DNA from 3 places in the Photobacterium swingsii genome. Region 3 is predicted to be linked to each of the others. Evidence: predicted binding sites of a transcription regulator. Region 3 holds the regulator's gene; each other region holds the start of a gene.

Region 1 (5,584 bases), 1.7 Mb from region 3:
CAGAATACTAACATGGATACGCGTAAGGTGAATTACAAGAGGGCGATCGTGTTTATCGCCCTTTTTATTCAGGATAACGCTGCGAGGTATCCGGTTTACTGCGGGAAAAATTATAGCTTAGCCTTGTTACAGGCTTCTAAAACAAATGGATTGTTGGTGCCTTGTGCTTTTTTGATGCGGCGGTCGCGTTCACACTCCCATTGATCGACTGGGTATTGGCGGTTCCATGCTTCCATTAATTGACGCTGCTGGCGTGACAGGTTCAATTCTCGGTATTCTTGAGCCATGTATAAATAGATACGTGAAATCGCCCCGCGAGCAGCGACAGGTGGATCAACGCGTTTATTTTTGAAGTCGACCTTCATATCACATTGGCCATAGAAGGCCCCTTGATTGCCGTTCCACGGTAGAAATTGGTAATTGGAGCGGTCACCGTTAACTTCACCAATCGCTGGTGTGAGGTTATGTAAATCGGACTCCATTACTTTAAAGCGTTTGTCTTTACGGCAGTTTTTTCGGCCGCCATCTTGCCAGCATTGGAGTTGATGACCAAATTGCCACGCAGGTACGACATGCTCCCACTCAATACGACTGGCGCGTTTAAGTTGTTTACGCACTTGGTAGCCGCAATTATCAAGATCTGGGATCCCTTTTTTGCCTTTCCATTCGATATCACAGCCGCAATAAAAACTAACAGGATGATCTTTATAGATTTTTACGGCTTGTTTTTTAGCATTAGAAAATGAAGTAGGGTGTTTGCCTTCTGCATGGCTTGTGGTTGGTAATAGCAGTAGGCCGAGTAGGGCTAAGTATGCGCGTTTCATGGGTCGTTTTGGCTCACAATAGGTTTGATAGGCTTATCAATATCTTACTATTTTAGAACCATATCACAGTAAGCTGTACCTATAACTTACCCAGTTACACAAAAGGAACGATGAAAAGCCAATATTGGTAGAGTCAGCGTGCAGGCTAAGTGTGATGAAGGAGAAGGCTAGAGAAGGATGTGTTTAAGCACACAGTGTAAGAGGCTGGCGGCACTGGCGGCAATGGTAGCTGACTTGGCCACGTGCAACCTTATTATGGCGACGAACGGTGAGCTGATGTTGGCTACATTGGCACTGATAAGAAAAGGTTTTTCCTTGTACCGAGCTAACATCAAAACTGTGGGTAGTACGTGCTGGGATACCGAAGACTTGAGTCATGATAGTTTGCCACTCTTTACCATGTGGCCGAACACGGCCAAAAAGCTTAAAGGTGATCAAATGCGCGACTTCGTGTGGTACCACTTCATCGAGAAAAGCTTGCGGGTTTTCTTTTAGCAATACGGGATTAAAGCGTACTTCCCATCCCTGTAACCGTGCACTACCTGCTATCTTTCCCCCTTGACGAAAGCTAACGGTTGGCATTGCAAATCGCTTTTGCAAACGTTGATTAGCATGCGAAATACAGGATTCGACTTTAGCAATGACTTGAGATTGAAGTGAGGACATGCGTGCTTAAAATTGCTGGGGGAGTGGGCAGTATAAATAGTTTTGGGAAACGCGACAATAACGGCGACCTCTGGGTATTTTCTTGTTGGCTGCGAGCGAGTGTGGAGAAAGTTGCTTCGAGTTGGTAATAAAAAAGGAAGCCGAGGCTTCCTTTTTTCTATCAAGATTTGGTTGGCTTAATGCCAAGGCAAACTTATTTGATGTTAGCGAAATCGCGAAGGATTGCGGCTTTATCTGTTGCTTCCCAAGGGAATTCGTCACGACCAAAGTGGCCGTATGCCGCTGTCTTTTGGTAGATAGGCTGAAGTAGGTTCAGCATTTCTTGTAGACCGTAAGGGCGTAGGTCGAAGTTCTGACGAACTGCTTCGATGATGATGTCGTGAGACACTTTTTCAGTACCGAAGGTTTCAACCATGATAGACGTTGGATCTGCAACACCGATAGCGTAAGAAAGTTGGATTTCACAACGATCGGCTAGGCCTGCTGCAACGATGTTTTTCGCTACGTAACGTGCTGCGTATGCTGCACTACGGTCGACTTTTGATGGATCTTTACCAGAGAATGCACCACCGCCGTGACGAGCTGCGCCGCCGTAGGTATCAACGATGATTTTACGGCCCGTTAGACCACAGTCACCCATAGGACCACCGATAACAAAGCGGCCGGTTGGGTTGATGAAGAAGTTAGTGTCTTTGGTGATCCACTCTTGTGGCAGTACTGGCTTGATGATTTCTTCCATTACTGCTTCACGTAGATCTGGCGTTGTTACTGAATCACAGTGCTGCGTAGAAAGAACAACGGCATCAATACCAACAATTTTGCCTTGGTCGTATTGGAAAGTAACTTGAGATTTCGCATCTGGGCGAAGGAAGTCTAGTTTACCGCTCTTACGTACTTCAGCTTGCTTCTTAACCAGAAGGTGAGAGTAAGTAATTGGCGCTGGCATTAGAATGTCAGTTTCGTTGGTTGCGTAACCGAACATAATACCTTGGTCACCTGCGCCCTGTTCTTTAGGGTCTGCTTTATCAACACCTTGGTTGATATCTGGTGATTGCTTACCGATGGTGTTTAGAACAGCACAAGAATTGGCATCAAAGCCCATGTCTGAGTGAACGTAGCCAATTTCACGTACCGTTTCACGAGTGATCTCTTCGATATCAACCCAAGCTGATGTCGTGATTTCACCGCCAACCATTACCATGCCGGTTTTTACGTAAGTCTCACAAGCAACACGTGCTTTTGGGTCTTGCTCTAGAATTGCATCCAATACTGCATCAGAAATTTGGTCTGCAATTTTATCTGGATGACCTTCAGATACTGACTCAGAAGTAAACAGGTGTTTTGCCATGAGAATTCTCACTTGTAGGTATTCGTAGTTGTAATATAAGTAGCACTTTTATGCGGGCTAGGTGCCGTTCTATTCATACGTATACACGTTCGTATGTATAGAGCTACTTCCGTCTAGACGTCTATAATACTCAAACGAGAGTGAAAATCAACAATACTTATTTTGTGGTTTTTTTATATTGCTGACGCAAACGATTACTTTAACTGTGCGAAATCTCTGCGTTTTTGTGACATCAAGGTAGCAGCTTATTGAAAACAGACTTATTTTGTTCAGGAAATCGTTTGCAGTGAGGGCAAATACTTTGCGACAATACCCGCCCGCCGATTCCTGGTTAATTTACCGCGCCTGTGAAAGGGCACTTAGAAAGGTAAATAACCATAATACAACAGTCTACGAACCTCTGGAGCAGACATGTCTTCTCGTAAAGATCTAGCTAATGCAATTCGTGCCCTAAGCATGGATGGTGTTCAACAAGCTAACTCAGGCCACCCAGGCGCACCTATGGGTATGGCTGATATCGCTGAAGTACTGTGGCGTGGCCACATGAACCACAACCCACAAAACCCTGAGTGGGCTGATCGCGACCGTTTCATTTTGTCGAACGGCCACGGTTCAATGCTAATTTACTCTCTGCTTCACCTGACGGGTTACGATCTATCAATTGATGATCTGAAGAACTTCCGTCAACTGCATTCTAAAACACCGGGTCACCCTGAATACGGTTATGCACCGGGTGTTGAAACAACGACTGGTCCTCTAGGCCAAGGCATTACAAACGGTGTTGGTATGGCAATGGCTGAGAAAGCCCTAGCTGCACAATTCAACCGTGAAGGCCACGACATCGTTGACCACAACACGTACGTGTTCATGGGCGATGGCTGTCTAATGGAAGGTATCTCTCACGAAGCATGTTCACTGGCGGGTACGCTAGGTCTGGGCAAGCTGATTGCGTTCTGGGATGACAACGGCATCTCTATCGACGGTGAAGTGGAAGGTTGGTTCTCTGACGATACGCCTAAGCGTTTCGAAGCGTACGGCTGGCATGTTATTCCTGCGGTTGATGGTCACGATGCTGACGCAATCAACGCTGCGATTGAAGCGGCTAAAGCAGAAACAGGTCGTCCAACGCTTATCTGTACTAAAACCATCATCGGTTTTGGTTCGCCAAACAAAGCGGGTTCACACGATTGTCACGGTGCACCACTAGGCGCTGAAGAAATCGCAGCAGCACGTGAATTCCTTGGTTGGAACCACGGTCCTTTCGAAATCCCAGCTGACATTGCAGCTGAGTGGGATGCGAAAGAAGCAGGCGCAGCAAAAGAAGCAAGCTGGAACGAGAAGTTCGCAGCGTACGAAGCGGCTTACCCTGAGCTAGCAGCAGAATACAAACGTCGTGTAAACGGTGAGCTACCTGCACAGTGGGAAGAAAAAGCATCAGCAATCATTGCCGATCTTCAAGCGAACCCAGCGAACATCGCTTCACGTAAAGCCTCACAAAACGCACTAGAAGCGTTTGGTGCGATGCTACCAGAATTCATGGGCGGCTCGGCTGACCTTGCGCCTTCTAACCTGACTATGTGGTCGGGCTCTAAGTCGCTAACGGCTGACGATTTCGCGGGTAACTACATCCACTACGGTGTACGTGAATTCGGTATGACAGCGATCATGAACGGTATTGCGCTACACGGTGGCTTTGTACCATACGGTGCAACTTTCCTAATGTTCATGGAATACGCGCGTAACGCAATGCGTATGGCTGCACTAATGAAAGTGCAAAACATCCAAGTTTACACTCATGATTCAATTGGCCTAGGCGAAGATGGTCCTACTCACCAACCGGTTGAGCAGATCGCTTCTTTACGTCTAACGCCAAATATGAGCACATGGCGTCCATGTGACCAAGTTGAATCAGCCGTGGCTTGGAAACTAGCCATCGAGCGTAAAGATGGCCCGACTTCGCTAATCTTCTCGCGTCAAAACCTTGCACAGCAAGAGCGTGACGCTGAGCAAGTAGCGAACATCGCGAAGGGTGGCTACATCCTGAAAGATTGTGAAGGCAAGCCTGAGCTAATTCTTATTGCGACAGGTTCTGAAGTTGAGCTAGCGGTTAACGCTGCGGCTGAACTAACCGCTGAAGGCAAGAAGGTACGCGTAGTATCTATGCCTGCAACGGACGCGTTTGACAAGCAAGATGCAGAATACCGTGAGTCTGTACTGCCATCTGATGTAACTGCACGTATTGCTGTAGAAGCAGGTATTGCTGACTTCTGGTACAAGTACGTTGGTTTCGGTGGCAAGATCATCGGTATGACAACATTTGGTGAGTCTGCACCAGCAGGCGAGCTATTCAAAATGTTCGGTTTCACGACTGAAAACGTTGTGAACACAGCGAAAGAATTACTTGCATAATTGCAGGGCTCTTATGCTAATGAAAGGCTTCCTTCGGGAAGCCTTTTTTATTGATGGTTATGAAGTCGAGTGCAATTCGAACAGTATTTATGTGAGCTAAGCATATAAAAGCTAAATGGTGAGAAGAGTCACATTTATGATGATTCTGGGCAGAGCTTGTTATACACTTACGCGGCTTAATTCTTATGTAGCACGGATATGACACTAAAAGTCGCAATTAACGGATTTGGCCGAATTGGCCGCAGTGTGTTACGCGCCTTGTACGAGAGCGGTAAACACCAGCAAATAGACATCGTGGCAGTTAACGAGTTGGCTGAGCCTGAAGCTATGGCCCACT
Region 2 (5,584 bases), 300 kb from region 3:
GGAGGTTCTCAAGACCTCGAGACGTGATTGCTAGATATTGATTCATGGAGTTCTTTTCGCACTTTAGTTGCTCGGAATTATAACCGAAAACCCCGAAAATACCTCGCGAATCAACGAATGCTTTTGATATTTACTTAAAAAATATCCAGTTAATGCCCAGTTAGAACAAAACAATCATCAAAAAACACGCTAGATCGTTTCCGAGTATATGAATATCGCACTTCCATCTTCAACATCGCGGCATCAACACACTAGATAGCAATAGCCATCGTTACTGTTTGTCTACATTCATCGTGCCAACTCTAGCCATCCGATTAACGCCAGTAAGTGACACTGTCACCCATATAGTTATGTGACAACAAAGCAAGAATAAGCCGAATGATAGAGCGGCTAGATAGATACTGATAAAGCGCAATTACAAGAAAGCTTACGGCATGCTTTATAAGTTAAAACTCAGCAGATACTAAAGGACACTTTTTGCTTTCTGGCACTGCTTTTCTCAGTTGTTGTAGCAAATGGTGAAGTAGATAAAGCTCTCCCATGTTTCCCGCCTGAAACATTGTCTACATATAAAAACAATCACCATAAAACCTAGGAATCATAGCTACAGTAAGTACTTACAAATCCACACATCACATTGTCTACCCACAAATACAATGCGTTTAAATAATTGATTTATATAAGCATTACCACAAGATAAAGATGTTTATAAATGATTAATGCTTGCATTTTGGTGCGAGCACTCACTTATTTCCAATCCCTTTCCTACTGGGAAATAACCTATAGTTTCCTATTGGGAATTTATAGGTTTAATGGATGTAAGTCACTTTCACAAAGAAGGAAAACGGGGAAATTGCCCATTATATTTACTCTCATCACAGGATTATGAATGGTATTTTTTTGTGTTTTAATCGCAAAAAGAGGCACAAAAAAATTATTATTTATCGTCATTTTTCTGCGTTACATCACTCATATTGCGCATTTATTGCACAAACTACTGCTTATAAAACAACCTTTTCGGGCTAATCTTTTATGATTTAAGTTAGATGAATTGCCATTTTTCGATGCAAACCGATAGAAAGACAGTCAGTTCTGAAGTGGGTAACTAGGTAGATGTATGGGGTAAGCTAACATTGAGCAGGCCTAGCCTTTAGTAGCTAGTCTTTACCAAAAGTGAAGCCAAGCTCTTAAAGAACTTGAACATAGGTAGGTATCAGAGGAGGTATGAATAAAGAGAATAAAATACAGTGTTTATATGTGATGTAACAAAGAAGCAGCCCTATAGGCGCTAGTAAGCCGCTCGTTCAGAAGCAATTTACTTTTATACTTATAAGCTTGTGGTTGGTATGAGAAGGGATAGATTAAGGCTGCAACCCTATTCTATTTGGCACAAGAGTTCAAAAATACACAAGAGTCGACCAGCTTGCAGAAACACTTTGTTGAGTAACACTTTCCGCCGTATTGGTGCAAAGCACTAACTCTTTGTTATTCAATAAATTATTATTAGTGTAGTGTCCTGGTTTACGCGGCGTGGTTTGCGCTGAGTGTTACCCTACCAGCGCAAGGCCTTGATGCAGTTCTTCTACAAACGGAGGAATGCGATCGTTCATTACTTTGATGGTATCGCAGTAATTCATCTCTTTTGTGCTACTCAGTGACAATGGCTCTTGCTCTGCCATCATACACAGGCTGGCACTACCACTGTTTTCTATCACAATGAACCTACTCTGCCCTGTCTCTGTCGCTAAAGTAACAATTTCACCAAGCTCTGGTTCATAACCATGGGATTGGGTTTGAAAAAACCAGCTTTTAGGCATCATAGGTTTGTGGAAACGGCCAGCAGCCACGGCGTTAAGCGCTAATTCGGCTTTACGGGGTTTTGGAAGGTCTAGATGTTCGATACTACTTTTGAAAGTCTCAAAAGCGGTAGCATCCTCTACGGTGAAGGTGTTTTCTTGCATCGCGCAAGTGATCAAAAATTTTGCAGGGATCGCTGTACGAAAAACCATATCATTTCCCAAATGCAGCATTAGGGAATTATGTTGTTGGTCAAAATACCACTTCCATGAGTTATTTGGCTTTAGCACGCGAACGCTCCAGTTTTAGTTCTTTATACTGTTTATCCAACGACTTACAGAAAACTTTAGAACAATTTTACTTTTGCATAGACAAAAAAAAAGGGGAAATAAATCCCCTTTTCGTTGTTCATTACTATGTAATTTTGACAATCGCGTTGCTAAATTCACTTTTGTTAAGTGAGTTTGCTACCTGCAGACTAAATATTAGTCGCTATGTCTTTTACCAGTTTTGGACCGTGATAAATGAAACCAGAATAGATTTGAACAAGCTGAGCGCCTGCTTCCATCTTCTCGCGTGCTGAGATTGCTGAATCAATACCACCCACACCAATAATCGGTAATTTGCCATCGAGTTCTTCAGCTAAACGACGAATCACTTCAGTACTCTTGTTTTGTAATGGACGGCCACTTAAGCCCCCCATTTCATCGCAATGTGGTAAGTCTTTAACTAAAGTACGATCAAGTGTGGTGTTGGTACCGATAACACCATCGATTTCATTTTTGATCAACGATGCTGCAATTTGAACAATTTCGTGATCTTCAAGATCAGGTGCGATCTTTAACGCAAGCGGTACATACTTACCGTGTTTCTCTGCTAATTCTTTCTGCTTCTCTTTTAATTGAGAAAGTAGATCATCCAGCGCTTCACCGTACTGTAGGCTACGAAGTCCTGGTGTATTCGGTGAAGAAATATTAACAGCAATGTATCCCGCGTACTGGTATACCTTTTCCATACAGATAAGGTAATCTTCAGCGCCCTTTTCTACTGGCGTATCTTTATTTTTACCAATGTTGATACCAATAACGCCGTCGTAAGTTGATTTTTTTACATTCTCAACCAGGTTATCAACACCCAAGTTATTAAAACCAAAACGGTTAATAATACCTTCTGCAGGGATAACGCGGAACAAACGAGGCTTATCATTACCTGACTGTGGTCGTGGTGTCACAGTACCGACTTCAACAAAGCCAAAACCCATTGCGCCAAATGCATCAATACATTCGCCGTTTTTATCTAAGCCAGCTGCGAGGCCTACAGGGTTTTTAAAGGTAATTCCCATGACTTCCACAGGACGATCAGGAACATGTTGACGATAGAATAAATCTAGAGGAGTGCCGGTGAAGCGAGAGAAGTTCTGAATAGCAAGATCGTGTGCTTTCTCAGCGTCAAGCTTGAAAATAGCAGATCGTGCGAGGCGGTATAACATTGTACCTCCTAATAAAAGCCCCGTATAAACGGGATGACATTATTCACACATTCGTGGTTAACATCAATCAGAATTTTAAGAAAATCATACCTAAAACAGTTAGTTATAATTAATACCATTATTTACAATGAGTTAGTAAAAATTAATCGTGGGTTAGATTGGGCTTTATAGGCAATCGTTTACGCGGCAAGGCCATTTTTGTACATGCTAAGGAAGGGAAATGCTAATAATAACGGTATGCTACTCCTCTTCTTTCTTAAACAATTAATCATATTTGTTACTCAAATCATCCAAATAACGAATATATGGATGAGTGGCACTTTTAAAACATACGTTTAAAAGGTAAGTTAGAGTCATTACAAAGTAAAACCTTGCTTCTTTTGAACCAGGTTTGGCCAATAAATCATTTCAATAAGGCCGCTTATGACATTAAACAAACTCCGTTTTGAACATGGCGATGATGAACTTCTGGACTTTTATCGTCGTCAACACATACTCAAATTTATCACAGCAGTAACCATCTTCACTTTTATACCACTCGGTATTAAAAATTTACTGATAGGTGAGACTTTACTCGGTCTTTCTCTTCTTGCTTTTGAGCTCAGCTTTATCATCGAAATGATTGGATTACTTTATGTTGAACGAAAAATTATTGGCAATGGTATCCCCCTTTCACTACTCGTTATTTCTATTACCTTAAGCATTTATGAACTTGGTATGTTCGTCAGTTATTGGGTGTACCCTATTGCTGTAACGTTGGTTTTTATCATTCCTCGGCGTCAGGCGCTTATTACGAATACATGTTTAGTCGTAGGCTGCGGAATTGCATCTTTTTACCATGTTGATTGGCAGTACGCAATGCGGTTTATATCTTCACTCATCGCTTGCGCCGGCATAGCCCACGTTGCAGTTGAAGCCATTCACCATCTTCAAGTGGAGTTGCGTTATTTATCAACCCGCGATGCATTAACAGGTGCATTGAATCGCCACCAGCTTGATGCTTTTATGAACCGTTCGATAGCTCAGAAAAATCGTGGATTTTCAGCATGTGTTGCCTTAATAGACATAGATCACTTTAAGCAAGTGAATGATCTGTATGGCCATGATGTCGGTGATACTGTCATTAAAAATGTAGTCGAAACCCTTAATCAACATACCCGTGATTTAGATATTTTATTTCGACTAGGTGGCGATGAATTTTTGATTCTATTTGATAATACCAACATGAATGAAGCCTTTAAGGTCATGGACACACTTAGTCAACACATACGTGAACAGCATTACCCTTACCACGCAAAAGTAACTATCAGTGTTGGGCTTAGCCCTGCTTTTGCTGAGGATGATGCGGTTCGCTGGATTAAACGAGCTGATATTGCTTTATACCAATCAAAAGAAAATGGCCGTGACCAGATAACAATCAATGCAAAAAGTGACACTGTGACCAATATTAATATGAATTTAAATCAGAGAGTTATGTAGTAAAATCCAATAAAACGATCTTTAAAATGCTCGTGTTAAATCACGAGAAACAGCAAGATCCTCATTTCGTTGAGTCAATAAAAAAGCCAACCTTCTCGGTTGGCTTTTTCTTAAGTTTGCTTATTGTGCTCGTTAGATACTAGAACGGCAATTTAAATTAAGTAACATCAACTCTCGTAATGCGACAGAGAACTTCGCAAACTCATGAACATTACCGACTTTAAATTCAGCCAATACACTTTCCCAACGCAAGATTGCTTTATCGTGTTCTTGCATCCAAGCTTCGATTCCCTGCTCTGCCGTCGCATCATCTGCCATGGTTGTAATAACCGCGGATGTTAATTGACGCTGCTGCCAATCAAGGTCTTCGCGGAATGATGCTCTTGCCAGTGCTTGCCAATGGTTATCAACAGACTGGTTGTTAACCTGTTGCAAGAACCAATGCAATGACAACTCTGCCCCAACCACAAAGTACACACGAGAAATCTGGTCAATTTCTTGTTTCAGTTCTTTCGCAATCTGCGCGATATCCATTGCTGAATACAAGCTACTTAAACGAGCGATATTCTCGGCCAGTGCTTGTGGAACCCCCTGTGCCACCATAACAGCAGCTTGATCTTTGTGTTCTTGAACCTCTTCAGTTACAAGGTAACTTTCTAAGTTTTCGTTCAAGGTATTCACGACTGGCTGGTAGAAGCTAATTTGCTGTTCGATACCCAGTTTGCGGTCACGATTACGTAAGATCCAACGAGTCGCGCGGCGTAACATGCGACGACAGCGGTAAAGCATGTCGTATTGTGTTTCTGCTGATACGACGTT
Region 3 (5,584 bases):
TTGCAAAATTTATCCTTAAATATGTGGTCTGCTTGCCCAGGAAAAGGCTTTGAACAGAGCATACTGGCCTCACTTTTTAGCAATCTCAAAGACCGCAAGTTAGTTATGGTCGCTATAGTGACGACATATTATTGACGTCGATTTAACTGCAACAGTTACCATAAGTAGTTGAAAACAAAAAATTGACGGTTTTCACACCGCCAGCAGCGGTTATTTTACTTATTTAGGGGGGGATTAAAAGTTAACTGATGCTTTTGTGAACAGTATTTGTGAGTAGAGTCAATCTTTGACGTAATCCTGACATTGGGTGGGCTAAAGCAACAAAAAACGAGGCATCAGCCTCGTTCTTATTGTAGCAAAAGTGTCGTTGTTCACCCGACTCCCTAGGGTAACAAACCTAACAATTCACCACGTCTGGTTTCACTGATTACAGACCAGTGTCTGCCGCTGATCGCGCCTTCTAAAGCCCAAAGCAACTCAATGTTGAGATTATTATCATGCGTATCGAGTAATGCTTTGTATGCGTCGATAGCGCCGACCTCAACAAGCTTCTCGACAGTATCAATACCCACTTTTTTTAGCATGCGCTCATTGGCTAATCGTAAATTTGGCAAATCTTTAATGCGAGATGGGCCAATTTTGCTTTTTGTTTCTTTGTCGTTCTTCGCACCTTCTAGTGAGCCTTGTGCGTATTCAATAATCATTTCTGGTGTATTCCACCAGATATCAGGAATAGCAAAATGTTTAGTTACTACGGGAAAACCGCGTTTCTCGTAAACATAAGGTGATAGATTGGCTTCTTTAAATACTTCAATGTTTTTTGCATTAGCGCGGAGGTGTAATTTGTTTTTTACCACCAGAGCAAACATTGTTTCGCCTGCAAAAATGCCAAAACCGCCAAACATTGATCGTGATTTAACACTGCCAAAACAATCGAATAATTTTAGGGTGTCTTTAAGTATTGGTTTATCCATGCGACTTCTCGGTGAAATAAATCTTGGGAGTCACCTAACATATAAGCGAGGAGTTTAGGTTAGCAAAGCACACTTAATGTATGTCAAAAGCATGTCAAACCCAAAAGCAGGTTTTGCGTTAAATCCATCGGTAACCCCGCTACCTTGAAAGTGTTAATGTTTATCGAATAACACTCTGTTAGGCCGGAAGCTTTGCGTCCCACTTTTTCAAATGGTTTGCCCTGTTCGTGACGTAATAAGCATATCGTAAATAGCAGAAAAGCGTTTACCCTGGGCTGGGTGAAATGTGATATTGCTTCAATTATTACTGTTCTGTGGAGAGAGAATATTCAGGAATGAAATGAATATCTTAGCAAATGAAAGATATTTATTTGAAATTCAAAAGTAATATTATTGTTACATATTAAATATTTATGTAAAAAAGGAAGATTTAACCGCATGTTAACGCAAAAAAAAGCCGACGGTTAGATACCGTCGGCTATTCAATTTTTATGCGTAAAGCGAATAATTAATTCAGTTTATGAACGGATTTACGCACTACTAATTCAGGCGACATTTCGAAAATGCGGTTTTCGTGTTTTTTGTCTTTCACACGCTCCATTAAGATTTCAATCGCAGTTTTGCCTAAACGGCGTTTAGGCTGGTGGATTGTTGTTAATGGAGGCGAGAAGAAAGGCGCGAGTTCGATATTATCGTAACCAATAATCGAGATATCTTCAGGAACACGAATTCCATGTTGAACAAAAGTACTGATCATCGCCATTGCCATAATGTCATTAAAACAGAATATAGCAGTCGGACGTTCTTTCATTGCGATGAACTGTTCTGCGGCTTTAACGGCCGTTTCACATTCGAAGTCACCTTCGATGACCCAATCTTCATTCACTGATAGATTTGCTTCGTCCATGGCCTTTTGGAAGCCTTTTAGACGCTCACGACAGGTTGACTTCTCATTGTGTCCAGATAGGCAACCGATTTTGGTATGGCCATTCTCAATAAAGTGTTTGATAGCAACATAGCCACCAATTGCTGCGTTATCTTGGATTTTATCCGTGTGTGGGCTTTCTGGACCCCAGTCCATCACTACCATAGGTAGATCGTTTTGACGCTCTAGCAAATCTAACAGACGTTGATCGAGGTCTGAACACATCACCATTAAGCCATCAACGCGCTTTTCTGCTAGCATGCGTAGGTAATCGCGCTGCTTAGAAAGGTTACCTTCTGTGTTACACAGAATGAGGGTATAGCCTTCTTTGTAGCAGTATTCTTCAACACCATGTACAACTTCGGCGAAGAAGGGGTTGGTTGATTTAGTCACCAACATACCAATAGTGCGCGTAGTGTTACATTTCAGGCTGCGAGCAACAGCACTTGGGGCGTAGTTAAGTTCATCAACAGCCGTTAACACTTTCTTTTGCGTTGCTTCTGCGACGAAGCGTGTTTTATTTATCACGTGAGAGACTGTTGTTGTTGAAACACCAGCCATACGTGCAACATCTTTAATCGTTGCCATATTTATTCTTCTAATAATTGGAATAAAGAGGATCTTTCTAAGCCAAGCACTGTGCTTACTCTTGCATATTGAGTGCTACGTGCTGCTTGAGACCTTGTATAAACGTTAAAAGCCGCTTCTCAGATGAGCGGCTTTTATGGATTCGGTAGCGTTACATTGTTAATCGCTTGCGTTCACATTTTACTGAGTGTAGCGCACAGTGCAACGTTTCTGTCTCTCAAGATGGCAATACTTGATAAACATCAACATAAACAATGTAAACTGAGTAAAATTTGATGCATCAGTATGCATTTATGTGTGCATTATAGAGATTACATAACCAGACGCTATAGAATTATCGGGTGTTGTAAGCTTGGATGCTCAGTGATGGTTACTGGCCAACCGTAAACACGTTCAATATTTTTAGGCTCAAGTGCCTGCCAAGCATCACCATCAGCTTGTATTTTTCCCTCGTTCACTATCACCAAACGGTCGGCATATTGTGCCGCAAGATTAAGATCATGCAAAACAATGATAACGGCAGCCCCTTCTTTTGCCATGCTTTGCGCAAGCTGCAATGTTTTATGTTGATGCGCTAAATCGAGTGCTGACGTTGGTTCATCGAGCATCAAAATTGCATTTTCCTTGGCTTCGCTAAGCTGGGTAAGTACGCGAGCAAAATGGACCCGTTGCTTCTCGCCACCAGATAGCGAGGGATATAGACGGTTTGATAGGGCCGTCACCTCTGTCTTTTCCATCATACTGGCCGCTGTTTTGCTGGCCTGTGCGCGAGTGAGATCCAGCGGTAAAGCGCCTAATTCAGCCACTTCTTGGGCAGTAAAAGCAAAACTTAAACTACTGTGCTGTGGTAAAACAGCTAAATACTTCGCCAATTCTTTCGCTGACCACTGAGCATGGGTTTTCCCCTGAATGCTAATGTCACCACCTGCATCTAATTCACCACAAAGCACTTTTAGTAACGTACTCTTCCCAGCGCCATTTGGACCAAGTAACGCCGTGACTTCACCATGTTTGATTTCTATATCAAAGTTATCAAGTAAGGTCTTGCCGCCTAGGCCTAAATGCAATCCTTTTGCTGCAATTGCGATCTTATCCTGGGATTGAAATCGAGAAGATGAAAAACCAGCCATCATGACAGGCGTCCTTTTTGTTTAACCAATAACATAATGAAGAATGGCGCACCTAAAATAGCGGTAATGATGCCGACAGGCAGTTCGGCAGGGGCGGCTATAACGCGGGCAATCATATCTGCAACTAATAAAATCAAAGCACCCAATAACGCCGATAGAGGTAGCAATGTTTTATGGTTAGGGCCTGAAAGCATGCGGCCTAAGTGTGGAATGATTAGGCCGACAAATCCAATAACACCAGTGAGGGATACGCAGACACCAACACCTGCAGCACAGAGCAAAATTAAGCTACGCTTGAGCGCCTGCACATTAACACCCATGTGTTTGGCCTCTGCTTCACCAAGTAAAAAGGCATTTAAGGCATTTGCTTGACGATCGAAGACCCACATTAGAATGCCTAAGGTTGTAAAGGCTAAGGCAATGCCTGGCCATGTTGCACCAGCTAATGAGCCCATGGTCCATAACGATAGGTCGCGTAATGCTTGATCATCTGCAAAGTAATTCATTAGGCCTAAAGCGGCGCCTGATAAGGCTCCGATAGCTACACCGGCTAGCAGCATGATGGTCACGGATGTGCCATTTTTGTCTGTGCCAAGTGTATAAACCAGCCAAGTACTTACTGCGCCCCCAAGAAATGCCATGATAGGCACAGTGCCTAACGTGAGCAGAATAGGGAATGAAGCGGCCCATGAGCCGAACAGTACAATAGCAAGTGCCGCGCCTAAGCTTGCACCACCAGACACCCCGATGATGCCAGGGTCTGCGAGCGGGTTACGAAATAAGCCCTGCATAACGGCGCCACATAACGCGAGAATAGCGCCTATTGCTATACACAATAGGGTTCTTGGAAGCCTAATCTGGTGAATAACGATCTGAATATGTGCGGGTAATTCATTTTGCCACGGCGTAAAAGCTTTTAAACTCTGGCTTAGCGTGATGGCCATAGGGCCAACAATTACTGACGTTGCCACCGCCAAGCAGAGCAAGCTCAACCCGACGGGGAAAACGATTTTTAAAGGAAGTCTTTGGATCTGCATAACGGACACGTAACGAATACTCGACGATTAAGGGTAGAAAACACGGTTCAAGCGTTCTGCTTCACTGAGGCTTTTTAGCCCTAAACCACCAATTAAAGCAGTGCCATCAATAACTACCACAGCTTTATTGATACCTGCTGGGGTAGCTGCAAGCAGTGGCAATTCTTTAAATAAACCATCGGCTTTACCTATTGAGTTATAAGTGCGGCTACTTAACATGATGAGGTCTGGTTGCATTTCAAGCATAGATTCAGCTGAAATGGGTTTATAAGATTCGACTTGTTCAGCGGCAGGGTTAATACCGCCCGCTAGGCGAATGACCGTATCTGCAGTGGTATTACGTCCACCAACGGTTGCAGGGCGGCCTTCATGGATCGAAAGAAATAAGACTTTGACGGGCTTTTTATTTGAAGTGCTGGCCTTGTGATTATTGTTTTCAATGTTCGCGACTTGTTGTTTCACTTCTTCTTTCAGCTGATTTGCTTCAGTTTGTTTTCCTGTTATCTCACCAATACTATCGATACGGTGCAGCAGATCATTCACTGTTTCACCTGAATTGAGAATATTGACCTCTACACCGGCTTGCTTCACTAGGTCGAGTGTGGTTTTAGGCCCCATTTCTTCTGAGCCTAATAATCGGGTAGGGGTGAGTGCGATTAAGCTTTCTGCTGACAATGCGCGATGATAGCCCAGCGCTGGCGTGTCTTTACTGACTAAACTGCGGCTGGTGGCATCGACAGCAACAATGCTTTGCTGTGCACCAATAGCATTTAAGAGTTCAGTAATGGCTGAGCCAGCACTGATGATACGCTCATTCGCCAAGCTTGATGTGGCTGTAAAAAGCAGTGTTGTAGCTAGGACTAAGCGTTTCATGATGCTTCCTCTTCCATTAATAATTGTGTCGCTTTGATTTCATGTTGTTGTAACAAG

What was found. Region 3 encodes PurR, which represses purine synthesis genes. Its sites were predicted from a motif close to TNANGNAAACGTTTNCNTNA; they were not measured.
Region 1: metK (methionine adenosyltransferase) is a predicted target of PurR. The motif match lies at 3,021-3,040, and genes of this name have one in related genera.
Region 2: pyrD (quinone-dependent dihydroorotate dehydrogenase) is a predicted target of PurR. The motif match lies at 3,454-3,473, and genes of this name have one in related genera.

What each region holds. Positions count from the first base shown of each region.
Region 1 is NZ_AP024852.1:505,906-511,489, forward strand. It holds gene OCU77_RS02495 (endonuclease) at 111-824, opposite strand; gene OCU77_RS02500 (SprT family zinc-dependent metalloprotease) at 1,008-1,490, opposite strand; gene metK (methionine adenosyltransferase) at 1,684-2,838, opposite strand; gene tkt (transketolase) at 3,250-5,247, shown strand; gene epd (erythrose-4-phosphate dehydrogenase) at 5,446-5,584, shown strand, end outside.
Region 2 is NZ_AP024852.1:1,879,510-1,885,093, reverse strand. It holds gene rlmKL (bifunctional 23S rRNA (guanine(2069)-N(7))-methyltransferase RlmK/23S rRNA (guanine(2445)-N(2))-methyltransferase RlmL) at 1-46, opposite strand, end outside; gene OCU77_RS08915 (cell division protein ZapC) at 1,548-2,087, opposite strand; gene pyrD (quinone-dependent dihydroorotate dehydrogenase) at 2,276-3,286, opposite strand; gene OCU77_RS08905 (GGDEF domain-containing protein) at 3,710-4,765, shown strand; gene OCU77_RS08900 (NAD-glutamate dehydrogenase) at 4,898-5,584, opposite strand, start outside.
Region 3 is NZ_AP024852.1:2,178,660-2,184,243, reverse strand. It holds gene OCU77_RS10150 (hypothetical protein) at 1-62, opposite strand, end outside; gene OCU77_RS10145 (TfoX/Sxy family DNA transformation protein) at 384-974, opposite strand; cyclic di-GMP riboswitch class I at 1,101-1,205, opposite strand; gene purR (HTH-type transcriptional repressor PurR) at 1,483-2,487, opposite strand; gene OCU77_RS10135 (heme ABC transporter ATP-binding protein) at 2,814-3,617, opposite strand; gene OCU77_RS10130 (FecCD family ABC transporter permease) at 3,617-4,654, opposite strand; gene OCU77_RS10125 (heme/hemin ABC transporter substrate-binding protein) at 4,682-5,527, opposite strand; gene OCU77_RS10120 (ExbD/TolR family protein) at 5,524-5,584, opposite strand, start outside.